DNA from 2 places in the Brevibacterium sp. MGP-B1 genome. Region 1 is predicted to be linked to the other one. Evidence: predicted binding sites of a transcription regulator. Region 1 holds the regulator's gene; the other holds the start of a gene.
What was found. Region 1 encodes HrcA, which represses chaperone genes, less so after heat shock. Its sites were predicted from a motif close to TTNGCACTCGNNNNNNNCGAGTGCNAA; they were not measured.
Positions count from the first base shown of each region.

Region 1 (7,829 bases):
ACCCTCTCGATCGTCTCTTCGTTGATGCGATGGCCGGCCGCGTGGAGTTTCTTGAGTTCCCCGATGACGCTGACGAAGGCTTCGACGCGTGACGACTCGCCGGTGACCTGGACCTGGTTGGCCCGGACGTGGATGTCGAGGTCGGCGAAGGTCTTCTCCAGGGCACGCAGATTCGTTTCTCCGGGGCCGAAGAATGCGACGAGGTCGATGGAGTCGGGGATGACCAGTCGCACGGTGTCACGATCGGCACCTTGGGTGTCCGTCACGGCGTCATCGGCTGCGGCACCGTCGCCGGTTGCGCCGGTGTCCGAGTCGGTGGGGTTCATGGAGTTCGAGTTCGGTGGGGTGATGTCCAGAATGTTCCTTTGCAAGTGAGCGCACCGTCACCGGCAGCGCCTGAATGTGCTTCCATCCTAGTCCGATGCCTCACCAACGGCCCAATGAATTCTGGGCCAGGACGAGGCCGGCGGGTCCCGCCGATGACGAGCGCAGGATCGTCGGTCCCAGCAGCACCGGGGTTGCTCCACAGCCGGTCAGGGCGGCGAGTTCGCCGTCGCTGATGCCGCCCTCGGGGCCGACGACGAAGACGATGCGCTCCGGCAGCTGTGCCGAGTCGTTCGCGATCAGGTCGTTCAGTGCTTCGGAGAGCCTGCGCTGAGCGGTTTCGTGGAGGACGAAGACGGCATCGGCGTCGTTGAGGGTCTTGGCCAGGGCGGCTCCGCGGACGAGGTCGTGGAGGATGGGAAATCGTGCTCGTCTGGCCTGCAGGGAGGCCGCGCCGAGGAGGTTCTCCCATTTCGCGGCCATCTTCTCCCGCTTCTTGGCCGGCCAGTCGGCGATCGAGCGTTCGGCGGCCCAGGGAATGACGTCGTCGACGCCGATCTCCGTGGCCGTTTCGATGGCCTGCAGGTCCCGGTCGCCCTTAGCCAGTGCTTGGACGAGGACGAGGCGCGGGCCCGTGCGCTCCTCGACCGCCACCTCGGCGACGTCGATCGTCAGCTCGTTCGCCGAGGCGGCCGTGACGGTTCCGCGCACACGTGTGCCTTCTCCGTCGACGATGTCGATATCCTCGCCGGGACCGATCCGACGCACCCGCACCGCATGCCCGGCCACGTCCTCACCGAGGGTGAGGGCGGACCCGACGACCGCCTCGGCGGCGGTGGCGGAGCGGAAGACGGGAAGACTCACCGACCGGCGAACCTCTCACGCATGCGGGAGAACATTCCGCGGTTCTCGGTCGAGATCTGGGCGCGCGGTGTCTCTTCTCCGCGCAGTTCGGCGAGTTTCTCGAGCAGTTCGCGCTGTTCGTCGTCGAGTTTGTCCGGGGTGAGGACGTCGACGGTGATGAGCAGGTCGCCGCGGGTCTCCGAACGCAGGCGGGACGCTCCGAGTCCCGGAAGTTTGACGATGGTGCCGGACTGGGTGCCGGCGGCGATGGTGAGGTCCTGGGTGCCGTCGAAGGTCTCGAACGGGATGGTCGCGCCCAACGTCGCTGCGGTCATCGGCACGGAGACGGCGGCCCGGAGGTTGTCGCCGTCGCGCTGGAAGACCTCGTGGCGGGTGACCATGACCTCGACGAACAGGTCACCGGCGGGTCCACCTCCGGGGCCGACCTCACCCTGGCTGCTCAGCTGGATGCGGGTGCCGTCGGAGACGCCGGCGGGGATCCGGATCTTCATGGTCCGCTGTTTGCGCACGCGTCCGTCGCCCTGGCAGTTGAGGCAGGGGTTCGGGATGACGGTGCCGAAGCCGTGGCAGGAGTTGCAGGTCTGGTTCGTGACCATCTGCCCCAGCAGGGTCCGGGTCATGCGCTGGACGCTGCCGGCTCCGTGGCACAGCGAGCAGGTCTCGATCTTCGTGCCTTCCTGCGTGCCGGCGCCCGAACAGGTGTCGCAGACGACCGCAGTGGTGACGTCGAGGTCGACGGTGCCGCCGAAGGCCGCGGTCTTCAGGTCGATATTGACGCCGACGAGGGCATCCTTGCCGCGCTGGGTGCGCGGGATCGGGCCTCCGGCCTGACCGCCGCCACCGCCGAAGAAGGTCTCGAAGATGTCGCCGAATCCGCCGAATCCTCCACCAGCCGGGAAGCCCTGACCGTTCTCGCCGCCGCCCATATCGTAGTTGCGGCGCTTCTCCGGGTCGGAGAGCACATCGTAGGCCAGTGAGATGGCTTTGAATTCGTCTTCGTGACCGGGATTGACGTCCGGGTGGTACTTGCGTGCCAGCTTCCGGTACGACGACTTGATCTCAGCCGCGGAAGCGTCTTTGGACACTCCGAGTGTTTCATAGTGATCGGCCACAGAAACTTCTCTCTCCCTGACGTAGTGGTCTTCTCTGTTCGTGGTGGTGGCTGCGCCCTTGCGCGGTGCTCACCGGTTCTGCGCTTCCCGCCTGCGGGCGTCCCTGTTCGCCGTCAAGGGGCCTACCCTTGGTCGAGGATCGAGGACACGTATTTGGCGACGGCACGGACTGCCGAGATCGTCGTCGGATAGTCCATTCGGGTCGGGCCGAGCACTGCCAGTCTGGCCGAGGAACCCGCGTCATGACCATATTCGGCGGCGACGACGGAAGTCGAGCTGAATGATTCGTGAGTATTCTCACGCCCGATGCGCACGCTGATCTCCTCGTGGTCTTCGGCCATCGAGGTGAGCAGCTTGAGCAGGACGACCTGTTCTTCGAACGCTTCGAGGATCGGGGCCATCTTCTCTCCGAATTCGCTTCCGGAGCGGGCGAGGTTCGCTGTGCCGGCCATGATGATGCGCTCTTCCCGCGTCGCGGCGACGAGGTCGACGACGGCGGCCCTGACCTGTTTGAGTCCGGAGTCGTCACGAGCGGCCGGCTCACTCGGTTCGGTGGCGGTCGCCTCGGCGGCGGGGGCCGATCCGAAGACCTGCGCGAGTGTGCGTCCGGCGAATTCGGCGTTGATCTGGTCGCGCAGTCCGCGGACGGCGTCTTCGTCGAGCGGGCTCGGGACGATCACGGTCTTCTGCTCGACCTGGCCGGCGTCGGTGATGAGGACGACGAGGATCCGGCCGGGTCCGAGTCCGACGATCTCGATGTGCTTGATGCGCGCCCGCGACACCGTCGGGTATTGGATGAGCGCGACCTGTCGGGTGAGGCCGGAGAGGACGCGGACGGTGCGGTCGAGCATCTCGTCGAGATCGACGTCGCCGTCGATGAGTTGGAAGATCGCGCGCCGCTCGGCGGTGGTCAGCGGTTTGAACTCATCGATCCGGTCGACGAACATCCGGTAGCCGAGGTCGGTGGGGATCCGTCCGGCAGAGGTGTGGGGCTGGGCTATATAGCCCTCTTGTTCGAGCGCGGCCATATCGTTGCGGATCGTGGCGGGAGAGACGCCGAGGGTGTGGCGCTGGACGATCGCCTTCGATCCCACGGGTTCGTTGGTGGCGACGAAGTCCTCGACGATGGCGCGCAGCACCTGTGCACGTCTGCTGTCGTTCATCGCGGATCTCCTCTCCGTCTCGCCGATCCATCGCGGTCCCGTGCCTGCGCTTGGCACTCTGTGAGCCTGAGTGCCAATTCTACGCCTCTCGTTCCCGGAATTCATTTCTGGGGTGACCTGCGGGTCTGCACGACTGCGGGACCGTCCTTGATTATGGTGGGTGCCCGTGAATGCTTTTGATCGATATGGCCCCGATGTGCTCTCCGGCTCCTCCCCGTCATCGCACCGTCCGAAGAAGTCCCGCCAGGTCGAGCTCGGCCTGGGCATGGTTCTCGAAGATGCGATGAGCGGCTATGTGGGTGCTGTCGTCGGCGCGGAGAAGACCACGGCCGGTGTCGTCGTCAAGCTCGAAGATCGCGTCGGCAAGGTGCGTGCCTTTCCCCTGGGACCGGGCTTCCTCCTCGAGGGCCGGCCCGTCGATGTGCAGCTGCCGAAGAAGAAGGCGCAGCAGCCCGGCAGGACGGCGTCGGGGTCTCGCGCCGTGGTCGGCGCGAAGGCTCGGGTGGCTCGTGGGTCGCGGATCTGGGTCGAGGGCAAGCACGACGCCGAACTCGTCGAGAAGATCTGGGGCGATGATCTGCGCATCGAAGGCGTCGTCGTCGAACCCCTGGGCGGTCTCGATGATGTCGCCGACAAGCTCGAGGCCTTCGGTCCGGATCGGGACCATCGAGTCGGTGTCCTCGCCGACCATCTGGTGAGTGGGACCAAGGAATCGAAGATCGCCGAGGCGGTCCGTGCCGATCCGCGCTACCGCGATGTCGTCCACATCATCGGTCACCCGTACGTCGATATCTGGCAAGCGGTGAAACCCCATGTCGTCGGCATCCGCGAATGGCCGGTCGTCCCTCGCGGTGAGGATTGGAAGTCGGGAATCCTCCGTCGCATCGGATGGCCGCATGCTGACCATCGGGACGTTGCCCGCGGGTGGGTGCGCATCCTCGGGAAGGTGAGCACCATCGCCGATGTCGAACCGACGCTGTCGGGTCGAGTCGAGGAGCTCATCGACTTCGTCACCGTCGGCTGAGTGACTTCGGTCGTGCGGCGCGGTGGAGCGTCGTGGTCACGCGGATCTGTCGGCATGTGCCGACGGCGTGTGCCGAATCTGTCACAGGAGTGAGGCTTTCCCGACATCATCGGGACACTTGGCTCGGCTAGTGTGAATGGCAAGCGTTTCTCGAAAGGATCCCCATGTCGTATCACCCCGAGCAGCCGGGCAGCCGGCCGATGCCGCCGAACTACTCTCAGGCCTCTGGTCCGCAGCAGCACTACGCGCCGCAGAGCCAACAGTATTCTCAGCCGCAGACGCACAGCGGTCAGCCGGGCTACGGTGGGCAGTCGGGGTATGGTTCGCAGCAGGCGTTCGGCGCTCAGCCGGGATACAGCGGTCAGCCGGGCTACGGGGGCCAGCCGGGATATGGCGCGCAGCCGGGCTACGGTATGCCGCAGATGCACAACCCGGCGATGTTCGACTCCCGCTCCCTGCCGGAGCAGGCCTACGGACCCGGCTCCGAGCAGTTCTGGATGGCCCACGAACCCGACCGGACCACGGCACTGTGGACCCACCTCGGCTCGCTCATCTTCGGCTTCATGCCGCTCATCATGTTCCTTGTGAAGAAGGACGAATCGCCGTTCGTCCGCGAGCACTCACGTCAGGGTCTCAACGCGATGATCACGAACACGATCGTCACCTTCGGTGCGCTCTTCGTCTTCGGCTTCGTCGGTTTCATCCTGGCACTGGTGACCTTCGGGATCGGCATCATCGTCATGTATGCGGCGTTCATCGTCCCGCTCGTCTACTGCGTCTTCTACATCATCGCGGCCGTCGCCGCGAACAAGGGCGAGGGCTACAAGTTCCCGCTCACCATCAATTTCGTAAAATGACCATTCCCGCTCGCCCCGGACGCTCCGGGTCAACCCGGACTCTCTGGGTTAGTGTGGAGTGATCGCACACTCTGAAGGGACTCTCATGTCGGACAACCCCCAGCAGCCGAACAACGGACAGTCACAGCCGATGCCTCCGAACTATTCCCCGCAGTCGGGCTCGCAGCAGCCGTACACCCAGCAGCCACAGCAGGGTTCGCAGCCGCAGCAGAGTGGTCAGGCCCAGTACGGCTCACAGCCGCAGACCCCTCAGCAGCAGTATGGTTCCCAGCCGGGCTACGGTTCACAGCAGGCGGGTGGCGCCCAGCAGCCGTACGGATCTCAGCAGCAGAATCCGGCCTACGGATCTCAGCAGGCCTACAGCGCTCCGCAGGGACACCCTCAGCCCGGTTACGGATTCCAGGGAGCATCCTCGGCGCAGTCGGCTGCCGCCGGAGTGCCCATGGGGGCCGAACTGCCGGATGCGGCCTACGGCCCCAATTCGCTCGGCTTCTGGAACGCCGATCAGAGCGAGCGGACGACCGCACTGTGGTCGCACCTCGCACACGCCGCCACCTACGTCGTCGGTGTCGGCTGGATCGTCACGCTCATCCTCTTCATCATCAACAAGGACAAGTCGCCGTTCCTCCGCCATCATGGCGCACAGTCGCTGAACCTGCTGATCATCGGCGTCATCGCGGGGTTCGGCATCGGGCTGATCGGCGGAATCCTCACGATCGTCGGAATCGGCTTCCTCATCCTCCTGCTCCTGCCGGTGCTCTCGATCTACATGATCGTCATCGAGATCATCGCCGGCATGGCGGCCAATCGCGGTGAAGGCTACCGCATTCCGATGACCCCGAACTGGATCAAGTGATCTGACGCGCAGTGACAGCCTCACCCCGGCAGATTCGCTGAGCAGCTCGCCCCGCCACTCGTTCCCGAATGGCGGGGCGAGTCTCATTCATACATATTCGGTGAGGATGCGCACCATATAGTCGGCCATGAGACGTCCCTGCAGAGTCGGTTGGAACCAGCCGGCCGCGGCGCCATCGGCGTCGAGCAGATCCTGCCTGACGAAGGTTCTGATCGCCTGCTCGCTGCCTGAGGCCAGAGAATCCAGACGCAGCTCGCGGTCGATCCTGGCCGCCAGCATGATCCGTTCGATCTCCCGGGTCTGATCGTCGAGGACCTCACGACCGATCGACGGGGACTCCCCCGCCAACAGCCGATCGGCCCAGGCACGGGGGTGCTTGGCATTCCAGAATCGCACACCTCCGACGTGTGAGTGGGCACCGGGCCCGAATCCCCACCAGTCGGCATTGCGCCAATAGGCCATATTGTGCTCACAGCGGGTCTCGGGACCGGTCGACCAGTTGCTCACTTCGTACCAGTGCAGACCGGCAGCGGAGATCGCTGCGTCGGCGATCTCGTATTTGTCGGCCAGGTCATCCTCATCAGGCATCGGCAGTTCGCCGCGGCGAACCATCGCGCCCATCTTCGTTCCCGGCTCGACGATGAGGGAATATGCCGAGATGTGATCGACCTCGTTGGACAGGGCCACGTCGAGAGAACGACGCCAATCGTCGATCGACTCCCCCGGGGTGCCGTAGATGAGGTCCAGGCTGAGTTCGAGGTCGGCGTTCTTGACCCAGCGGGCCACCTCGGGGATCTTCTCCGGATCGTGGGTGCGGTCCAAGGTCGCGAGCACGTGCGGCACGGCCGACTGCATGCCCATGGAGATGCGGTTGAAACCGGCTCCGGCGAGGGTCGCGATGTAGGCGGGGTCCAAGGTGTCGGGGTTGGCTTCGGTGGTGACTTCGACATTCTCGGCCAGGCGGAAGCGGGCGCGGACATCGTCCATCACCGCGGCGAGCACATCCGCTGCGAGCAAGGTCGGGGTGCCCCCGCCGAAGAAGATCGTCGAGACCTCACGGTCGCCGGCCCCCGCCTCGGCGAGGGTGGACACGGACAGATCGAGCTCACGGGCGAGATTGCTGCGGTAGTCCTCGCGGGGCGCGCCCGGGCCGAGGTCGTCGGCGGTATAGGTGTTGAAGTCACAATAGCCGCAGCGGACCCGGCAGTACGGGACGTGGATGTAGAGGCTCAGCCCCCGCTCGGCGGCCCCGATCCCCACCGATGTCGGCAGCGAACCGTCGCGCGGAGGGACTTCACCGGTCGGTTGTGCGGGCACTTACTTCTTGCTGTCCTTCGTCTCCGGCTCGTCGGAGGACAGGGCCGCGATGAACGCCTCCTGCGGAACCTCGACGGTGCCGACCATCTTCATCCGCTTCTTGCCTTCCTTCTGCTTCTCGAGCAGCTTGCGCTTACGGCTGATATCGCCGCCGTAGCACTTCGAAAGGACGTCCTTGCGGATGGCGCGGATGGTCTCGCGGGCGATGATGCGTGAGCCGATGGCCGCCTGGATGGGCACCTCGAACTGCTGACGCGGGATGAGCTTGCGCAGCTTCCCGGCCATCGCCACACCGTAGGAGTAGGCGTTGTC
Region 1 is NZ_CM173407.1:1,439,712-1,447,540, forward strand. It holds gene AC3CD9_RS06700 (PhoH family protein) at 1-326, opposite strand, end outside; gene AC3CD9_RS06705 (16S rRNA (uracil(1498)-N(3))-methyltransferase) at 427-1,188, opposite strand; gene dnaJ (molecular chaperone DnaJ) at 1,185-2,300, opposite strand; gene hrcA (heat-inducible transcriptional repressor HrcA) at 2,423-3,463, opposite strand; gene AC3CD9_RS06720 (DUF3097 family protein) at 3,624-4,487, shown strand; gene AC3CD9_RS06725 (DUF4870 domain-containing protein) at 4,652-5,344, shown strand; gene AC3CD9_RS06730 (DUF4870 domain-containing protein) at 5,430-6,200, shown strand; gene hemW (radical SAM family heme chaperone HemW) at 6,288-7,517, opposite strand; gene lepA (translation elongation factor 4) at 7,518-7,829, opposite strand, start outside.

Region 2 (7,829 bases), 1.2 Mb from region 1:
CACCCCGACGTCGACAAGGTCTCGTTCACCGGATCGACGAGCGTCGGCCGTCACGTCGCCGAGGTAGCCGGCGGTCGTCTCGCGCATTCGTCGATGGAGCTCGGCGGCAAGTCCCCGAACATCATCTTCCCGGACTCGAACGACGACGACACCCTCGAGCAGGTGCTGCTGTCGACCCGCTTCGCCCGCCAGGGCCAGTCGTGCACCATGGGTTCGCGTCTGTTCCTCCACGAGGACATCTACGACGACTTCCTGTCCAAGCTCGTCGACGCGGTGTCGAAGATGAAGGTCGGCGACCCCCGCGATGAGTCCACCGACATCGGCTGCATCATCAACGAGAAGCAGTACGACCAGGTCGCCAGCTACATCGAGATGGGCAAGTCGATGGACGGCGTCGAGATCGCCTACGACGGCTCCGATTCGCTGGAAGTCGGCGAACCCGGCTTCTACCACGCGCCCGTGATCTTCTCGAAGGCGAAGAACGACTGGCAGACCAGCCGTGAAGAGATCTTCGGCCCCGTCCTCTCGGTCATTCCGTGGAGGGACATCGACGAGGTCATCGACATGGCCAACGACTCCGACTTCGGTCTCGCGGCCTTCGTCTTCACCAAGGACGTCGACGCGGCCCTGACCATGGCCAACCGGATCGAATCCGGCTGGGTCCAGGTCAACCAGGGCGGCGGCCAGCTGGCCGGCCAGTCCTACGGCGGCATGAAGACCTCCGGCTTCGGCCGCGAGGCCTCGCTCGAGGGCATGCTCGAAGGCTTCACCCAGATCAAGCAGGTCAACATCCGCATCCGCTGATCCGATCCCGCCGAGGCGGGTCTGTCCTCGCGGTCGAATGTGGGGTCGATCCGATCCCCGAGATCGGGTCACCCGGTTCGCCGAGGCGGCCCCGCCTCGGCGAAGGTCGTTCCCTTCACCCCGTCGCAGTCGGCATCATTCCGATGACCTGCGGCGGGGTGATGCGCTTGCGGGCGCAGCAGCCGCCGGGCATGTGCGAGCTGTCGTCCCGCGAGCCGTGCCCCGGTCGGGACCGACCTCACATCCGCGACGGCGCGCCGAAAATTTCGGTACCGCCGATCCGGCGATAGGATAGAAGCACAGACACCTCTCGAAGGAGCACAACCTCTATGCCGCCGAACGACGACACCTCAGAACTGAGCGAGCTCGAGGTGGCCGTTTTGGAGTTCGAGCGGCGGTGGTGGAAATACGGAGGCGCCAAGGACCACGCGATCCGTGAGCGTTTCGACATGTCAGCCACCAGCTACTTCCAGATCCTCAACTCGCTTCTCGACAACCCTGCAGCTCTGGCCAGCGACCCCATGCTGGTCAAGCGCCTTCGCCGAATCCGCAGCACGCGGCAGAGCGAACGCGCCCAAGCCCGCGTCTCGAGGTAGACATGACCGACGAATTCGACGAGATCGAGCCCGGCCGGCGCAGCGGTGCCCATCGACAGGAGTCCGCGGCGTCGTCGAACATCGGGGCCATCTCGCTGGTCATCATCCTCGCCCTGGTCGCCGTCCTGCTGGTCGTGGCCGCCATCAACATCATCTTCTCCTCGATGGGCAACCCCGAGTCGAAGATCGCCGACCCTCCGGCCTCCGAATCGTCGTCGGCCGAACCCTCGCCGAGTGAGAGCGAAGTCAGCGTCGCAGACGACTCGATCACCGTCGACGTGCTCAACGGCTCCGGCGTCTCCGGTGCTGCGAAGAAGTTCTCCGAGGCGGTCGAAGAAAAGGGCTGGAAGCTCGGCCAGGTCGGCAACTACTCGACGAACCTCTCTGATTCGACCGTGTACTACAACGGCGAAGAGAACGCGTCCCAGGCCAAGCTCGTCGCGAAGTCGCTGGGGGTCTCTGCCACGGAAGCCTCGTCCGACTTCGAAGCCGACGTCACGGTCGTCATCTGTTCGGACATCGCCGATCGCGGACCTGAGCCCAGCGGAGGCGGGGGTTCGGAGTGATCCGAGGCGATTCGGCGGCGCGGCAGCGCGACTGAGTGAGTCGCCTCGGCGGCGGTGAGAGCATCAGACGGCGGGATCGGTTCGGCCTCGGTCGCCTCGGCGATGAGGGCATGACACGGCGGGACTGCTCGGCTGTGGTCGGGTCATAGGAGGGTCGGCCACCTCGGCGAATTCCTGACCGAACGGTCTGATTCCATTCGCCGCGATCCCCGCTGTGAACAGGGCAGAAACCCTTAGGTAACGAATCTATAACAGTATTGAACCGCTCTAGGTGGAATGCGCGCCTGCGGTAGAGTTGCAACAGCTAGGCAAGCACAGCACCTTGTGTTCTATTCGTGCTTCACCGAGATTATTCTCTAGAGGTCAATGAGAGAAGTCGCGGGGTCAGTTGAGTTTTACTAGCTTCCGTATCTCGGGTGAGGTCATCTGATCGCGGCTGCGATGCGGGATTTCAATGGCACTGCACTGTATGGAGAAGTAATGGCACAAGGTACCGTCAAGTGGTTCAACGCTGAAAAGGGCTATGGATTCATCACCCTCGAAGGCGATAACCAGGACGTGTTCGTTCACTGGAGCGCAATCCAGATGGACGGCTACCGCTCTCTCGAAGAGGGCCAGCAGGTTCAGTTCGAAGTTGGAGAAGGACAAAAGGGTCCTCAGGCGGAGTCCGTCACCCTCCTCTGAGACTGACTGCTGTCAGCACAGTTTTCTGATCCGCTGCGGCGGGACGTCGGAACGGCTTTCGGATCGACCGGCACCAACCGCACGGGGGAAGCGCCGAGCAGGCAACTGCTCGGCGCTTTTCAGTGCCCGCGGGCGGTAGTTGGCCCGCGGGTGGAGTGCCTGCAGGGGAGTGTCTGCGGGAGGAGTGCTCGCGGGAGTGCCCTCCCGCGGAGTGTCTGCGGAGCGGAGTGCTCGCGCGGGAGTGGCCTCTGGAACGTGACGATTTGATGCCTGCCACTTGCTGGTCGTGGATCAATCAGCGTAATTGACCACCGTGTTTCGTAATGCTCACTTTCCTCGGTGTGCTTTTCAGAGTAGGCATTACCGAATACCGAAAGTGCGGACGGGGAAGCCTCTGGAGTCGACCTGCGGGTCGCGGGCGGAGTCCGTTCGCAAGCTTGGGGCGCGAGCCGAGGGCCGGGTCTGAGGCCCGCACCACCCCGGGCGCGCCACCTGCGCCAACCGTTTCGCGCTGGGCCGAACTGCCCGCTGCGCCTCCATCGCGCGCCGACAACTCGCGGATCTGAACTGCCCTCGCCCATCTTGGCGGGCGACAAACATTTGCACTCGCATGGGGAGAGTGCTAAATCTAGTACTGGTGAAAACCGATGGGTTCCCACCAGTCGTCTCGAGAGCGTGGTCCATATGTGGAATGGAACATGCGGACACACTCTCTGCCGTCGCGGGCGTTGATGACTGCTCTGGATTCCCACTCCACTCCATCAGGGAGGATCTAAGCCACTATGGCAAAGATGATTGCATTCGACGAAGAAGCTCGTCGAGGACTCGAAGCTGGCCTCAACCAGCTTGCGGACGCGGTCAAGGTGACCCTTGGACCCCGCGGTCGCAATGTCGTGCTCGAAAAGCAGTGGGGCGCACCGACCATCACCAACGATGGCGTCTCCATTGCCAAGGAGATCGAACTCGAGGACCCCTACGAGAAGATCGGCGCCGAGCTCGTCAAGGAAGTCGCCAAGAAGACTGACGACGTCGCAGGCGACGGAACCACCACCGCTACCGTGCTCGCACAGGCTCTCGTCCGCGAAGGCCTGCGCAACGTGGCAGCCGGTGCTGATCCGCTCAGCCTCAAGCGCGGCATCGAGAAGGCCGTTGAGGCCGTCACGAACGTCCTGCTGAACAACGCCATCGACATCGAGACCAAGGAACAGATCGCCGCTACCGCTGGCATCTCCGCCGGAGATCCCGCAATCGGTGAACTGATCGCCGAGGCCATCGACAAGGTCGGCAAGGAAGGTGTCGTCACCGTCGAGGAGTCCAACACCTTCGGACTCGAGCTCGAACTGACCGAGGGTATGCGCTTCGACAAGGGCTACATCTCCGGTTACTTCGTGACCGACACCGACCGCCAGGAAGCTGTCCTTGAGGATCCCTACATCCTCATCGTCAACTCCAAGATCTCGAACGTGAAGGACCTGCTGCCCGTCCTCGAGAAGGTCCAGCAGTCCAACAAGCCGCTGTTCATCATCGCCGAAGACGTCGAGGGCGAAGCCCTGGCCGTCCTGGTGCTGAACAAGCTCAAGGGCACCTTCAAGTCCGTGGCCGTCAAGGCTCCGGGCTTCGGTGACCGTCGTAAGGCGCAGCTGGCCGACATCGCCATCCTCACCGGTGGCCAGGTCGTGTCCGAGGAAGTCGGGCTCAAGCTCGACAGCGTGACCACCGATCTGCTGGGCACCGCCCGCAAGGTCGTCATCACCAAGGACGAGACCACCATCGTCGAGGGCGCCGGAGACGCCGAGGAGATCGCCGGACGGGTCGCTCAGATCCGCGCCGAGATCGAGAACTCGGACTCCGACTACGACCGTGAGAAGCTGCAGGAACGTCTGGCCAAGCTGGCCGGCGGTGTTGCAGTCATCAAGGCCGGAGCCGCCACCGAGGTTGAGCTCAAGGAAACCAAGCACCGCATCGAAGATGCCGTGCGCAACGCCAAGGCTGCTGTGGAAGAGGGAATCGTCGCCGGTGGCGGCGTCTCGCTCATCCAGGCTGGCAAGGCCGCATTCGCCGACCTCGCACTCGAGGGAGACGAGGCCACCGGTGCCAACATCGTCAAGGTTGCCATCGAAGCCCCGCTGAAGCAGATCGCGACGAACGCCGGCCTCGAAGCCGGTGTGGTTGCCGACAAGGTCGCCAACCTCGAAGCCGGATTCGGTCTCAACGCCGCAACCGGTGAGTACGAGGACCTGCTGGCCGCCGGCATCAACGACCCGGTCAAGGTGACCCGCTCTGCTCTGCAGAACGCCGCCTCGATCGCCGGTCTGTTCCTCACCACCGAGTCGGTCGTCGCCGACAAGCCCGAAAAGGCCGCCGCAGGTGCAGACGCAGCTGCCGGTATGGACGGAATGGGTGGAATGGGCGGCATGGGCTTCTGATAGCCACCGCTTGTTCGATCGGCCGTGCCGGTGCCCGCAAGGGTGCCGGCACGGCCGTTTTCGTGCCCGGACTCTCGGGTCCCGGCCCGACGGTCAGATCGTTCACGCGGAAGTGTCCGCCCGTCGTGCGTCGGCGACCATCATCGCCGAGGCGGCCCGCCGACCCGTTGTTCCGCAACCTCGCCCCGCATAGGCTGGGCCCATGACTTTCACCGGAACCGATGCCTGCGGAAACAGTCCGAAGAACGTCTACGTTGCGACGTTCGAGGAGAATCTCTTCAACGGCGACAGAGAAGCACTCAACGAGGTGATCGCCGACGATTGCGTGCTGCAGATCGTCCACCCTTCCGACGTTGAAACCCACACGGGTCGGGAAGCCGTCGTCGAAGCGCTGTTGAAATTGTCCGGCCATTCTCACGAGGTCGGCCACCTCGAAGCCGCGATCACCCACGGCAAGGCCGCGGCCGCGTGGGGATACTGGCAGGCCGAGGCTGACGGCGACGACCTGCGGCACTTCTCGCACACCATGTGGTTCACCACGCACAAAGCACAGGAGTTCGGCCAGGTCCGGATCTTCCAAGTCTGAGACGGTTCCGGACGTGCCCGGTCTGAGTAGGAAACGGAGCTTCCGGGCCTGAAGAGGCCCAGACCCTGCAAGATTCGGAACGTAATCTCAGTCCCAGGGATTGTCGCGGTTATGGCGGCGGTGGGACCGGCGCCGGTCCCTCTCTTCCCGCCGTGAGTTCTGTCCGGGAGAGTACGGCGGATGGGACGGATGCGGCGGCTGCAGGCCCGTGCCGAAGTCCGCTTCATAATCCCGCTCGGGAGCCTCGCCCTCGTCGAGCTGTCGTTTGGCCTCAGCATCACCGAGCTGGGCCCGGGCCCGGCGAGTGAGCTCCTTCTTCCGGTTGCGGATGATCTCGTCCTTGCGTGCGATGTGTCCCAGTCCGCCGAGCAACGTGGGAATGATGACGAAGATCGGCCAGAAGAAGATGAAGTCACCGCGCGCGATCGACGTGATCGCCCAGATCGCCAGCACGATCCCGACCGGGCCCGCAACAGCACCGAGCAGTGCACGACGCACCCGGTCCCGGTAGTACTTCTGCGCCGCGGCATCGATCTGCTCCGGCGTGATCGGCACCCGGTCCGCCTCGAGGCGAGCCAATGCCTGCGCGCGGCCCGCATCATCGAGCTTGCCAGGTTCGACCTCGGCTGGATCGGCGAGGACGAGGTCCTCGATCAGCGCTGGGACTTCACCGAGCGTCTTGATCTTCGCAGCCGCCTCGGTGCGTTCATCGAATTCCTCCACATCGAGCTGACCGAGGGCATACCCCTCCGAGAGGACATCACTGACGACCGCGCGATCGGCATCAGAGGCCCGGACCTGCCCATACGATCGGGGATCTGCGCTGAACCGCGACCAGAGGGGACTGGCATTCATGGTGAATACTCTAACCCCGCGATCAGCGGTGAGACTGAGGATCAGCCGGGAATCGGGCTGGACTAAACTCGACCGAGTGGAACCCGTCGTCGTGCTCATCCTCTTCGCAGTGTTCCTCGGCGCCTTGTCCCAACGCGTCACCGGGATGGGATTCGGCCTGGTCAGCGGCCCCTTCCTTGTCCTCCTCCTCGATCCGTTCAGCGGCGTCGTCCTCGTCAACATCTGCGGAATCGTCGCCTCATTCTCCGTCTTCGTCCGCACCTTCGCCGAGGTGGAATGGCCGCCTTTCCGACATCTTGCCTTGGGCGCGGTGATCGGCACCATCCCCGGCGCACTCCTGTCGTCATCGTTGCCCACTCCACCGCTGCAGATCCTCATCGGCGCACTCATCATCGTCTCCCTCATCAGCTCGCTGACCTTGGGGAAGCTGGGGCGGACGATCCCCGCGAACATCGGCACACGCCTGACGGCCGGTCTCTTCTCCGGGGCGATGTCTGCCGCGGCAGGAGCCGGGGGACCGGCGGTGAGCGCCTACGCTGTGCTGACGAACTGGGAACAGCGGTCGTTCGCGGCCACCCTGCAGCCTTTCCTCGTGGTCGGGACCGCCTCGGCGGTGGTGATGAAGGTGATCCTCGACGGAGGGACCTGGCCGCATCTGGAGATCGGAGTCTGGATCGGACTCGGGCTCGTCCTTGTCGCGGGCCTCGCCGGAGGCGATTGGCTCTCCCGCCATATCGACGTGGGCGCAGCGCGGATCGGGATGCTCGTCCTCGCTTTCGGAGGCGGGATTGCGGCCTTGGTCAAAGGTCTCGTGGCCCTCGTCTGAGGCGGCGGGGGACTGGCCCGTCTGAGGCGGTGGCGCACTGGGCGAGCGACGGTGTTCGATGACCCGCGCGCAACGGCGTCGCGTGACCTGCATGCACCGGTCTTCCACCGCCGGGACTGAGCCGTCGTCGACGGCCGCGGACTGAGCAGATGTGGGGCACAGGCTCAGACGTCTTCCAGTTTCATCGGGCATACTGTTCGAGGACAAAGCTAGCCTGGGAGGCATGGATCGTGACTGAAGTATTTCTGTTGCTGCTCGTAGTTCTCGGGGCCGTTTTCTTCATCGGTCACCGCAAGGAGAAGAAGCGGCAGCGGGAATTGCACGCCGCTGAACTTCAGCAGGTGAAGAAGACCGCTGAAGAGGACGTCACCGCATTCGGTGAGGAAGTCGCCGAACTCGACGTCATCACCGCTGGCGTCGACCTCGACACCGGCGGAGCGCAGGACTACAAGCAGGCGCTCGACTCGTACGATGTCGCCAAGGAGA
Region 2 is NZ_CM173407.1:2,630,264-2,638,092, reverse strand. It holds gene AC3CD9_RS12075 (aldehyde dehydrogenase family protein) at 1-804, shown strand, start outside; gene AC3CD9_RS12070 (DUF3263 domain-containing protein) at 1,134-1,400, shown strand; gene AC3CD9_RS12065 (LytR C-terminal domain-containing protein) at 1,403-1,966, shown strand; gene AC3CD9_RS12060 (cold-shock protein) at 2,447-2,650, shown strand; gene groL (chaperonin GroEL) at 3,433-5,076, shown strand; gene AC3CD9_RS12050 (hypothetical protein) at 5,279-5,662, shown strand; gene AC3CD9_RS12045 (DUF1707 SHOCT-like domain-containing protein) at 5,750-6,517, opposite strand; gene AC3CD9_RS12040 (TSUP family transporter) at 6,594-7,343, shown strand; gene AC3CD9_RS12035 (hypothetical protein) at 7,574-7,829, shown strand, end outside.
Region 2: a site for HrcA is predicted at 3,250-3,276, ahead of groL (chaperonin GroEL). Genes of this name have one in related genera too.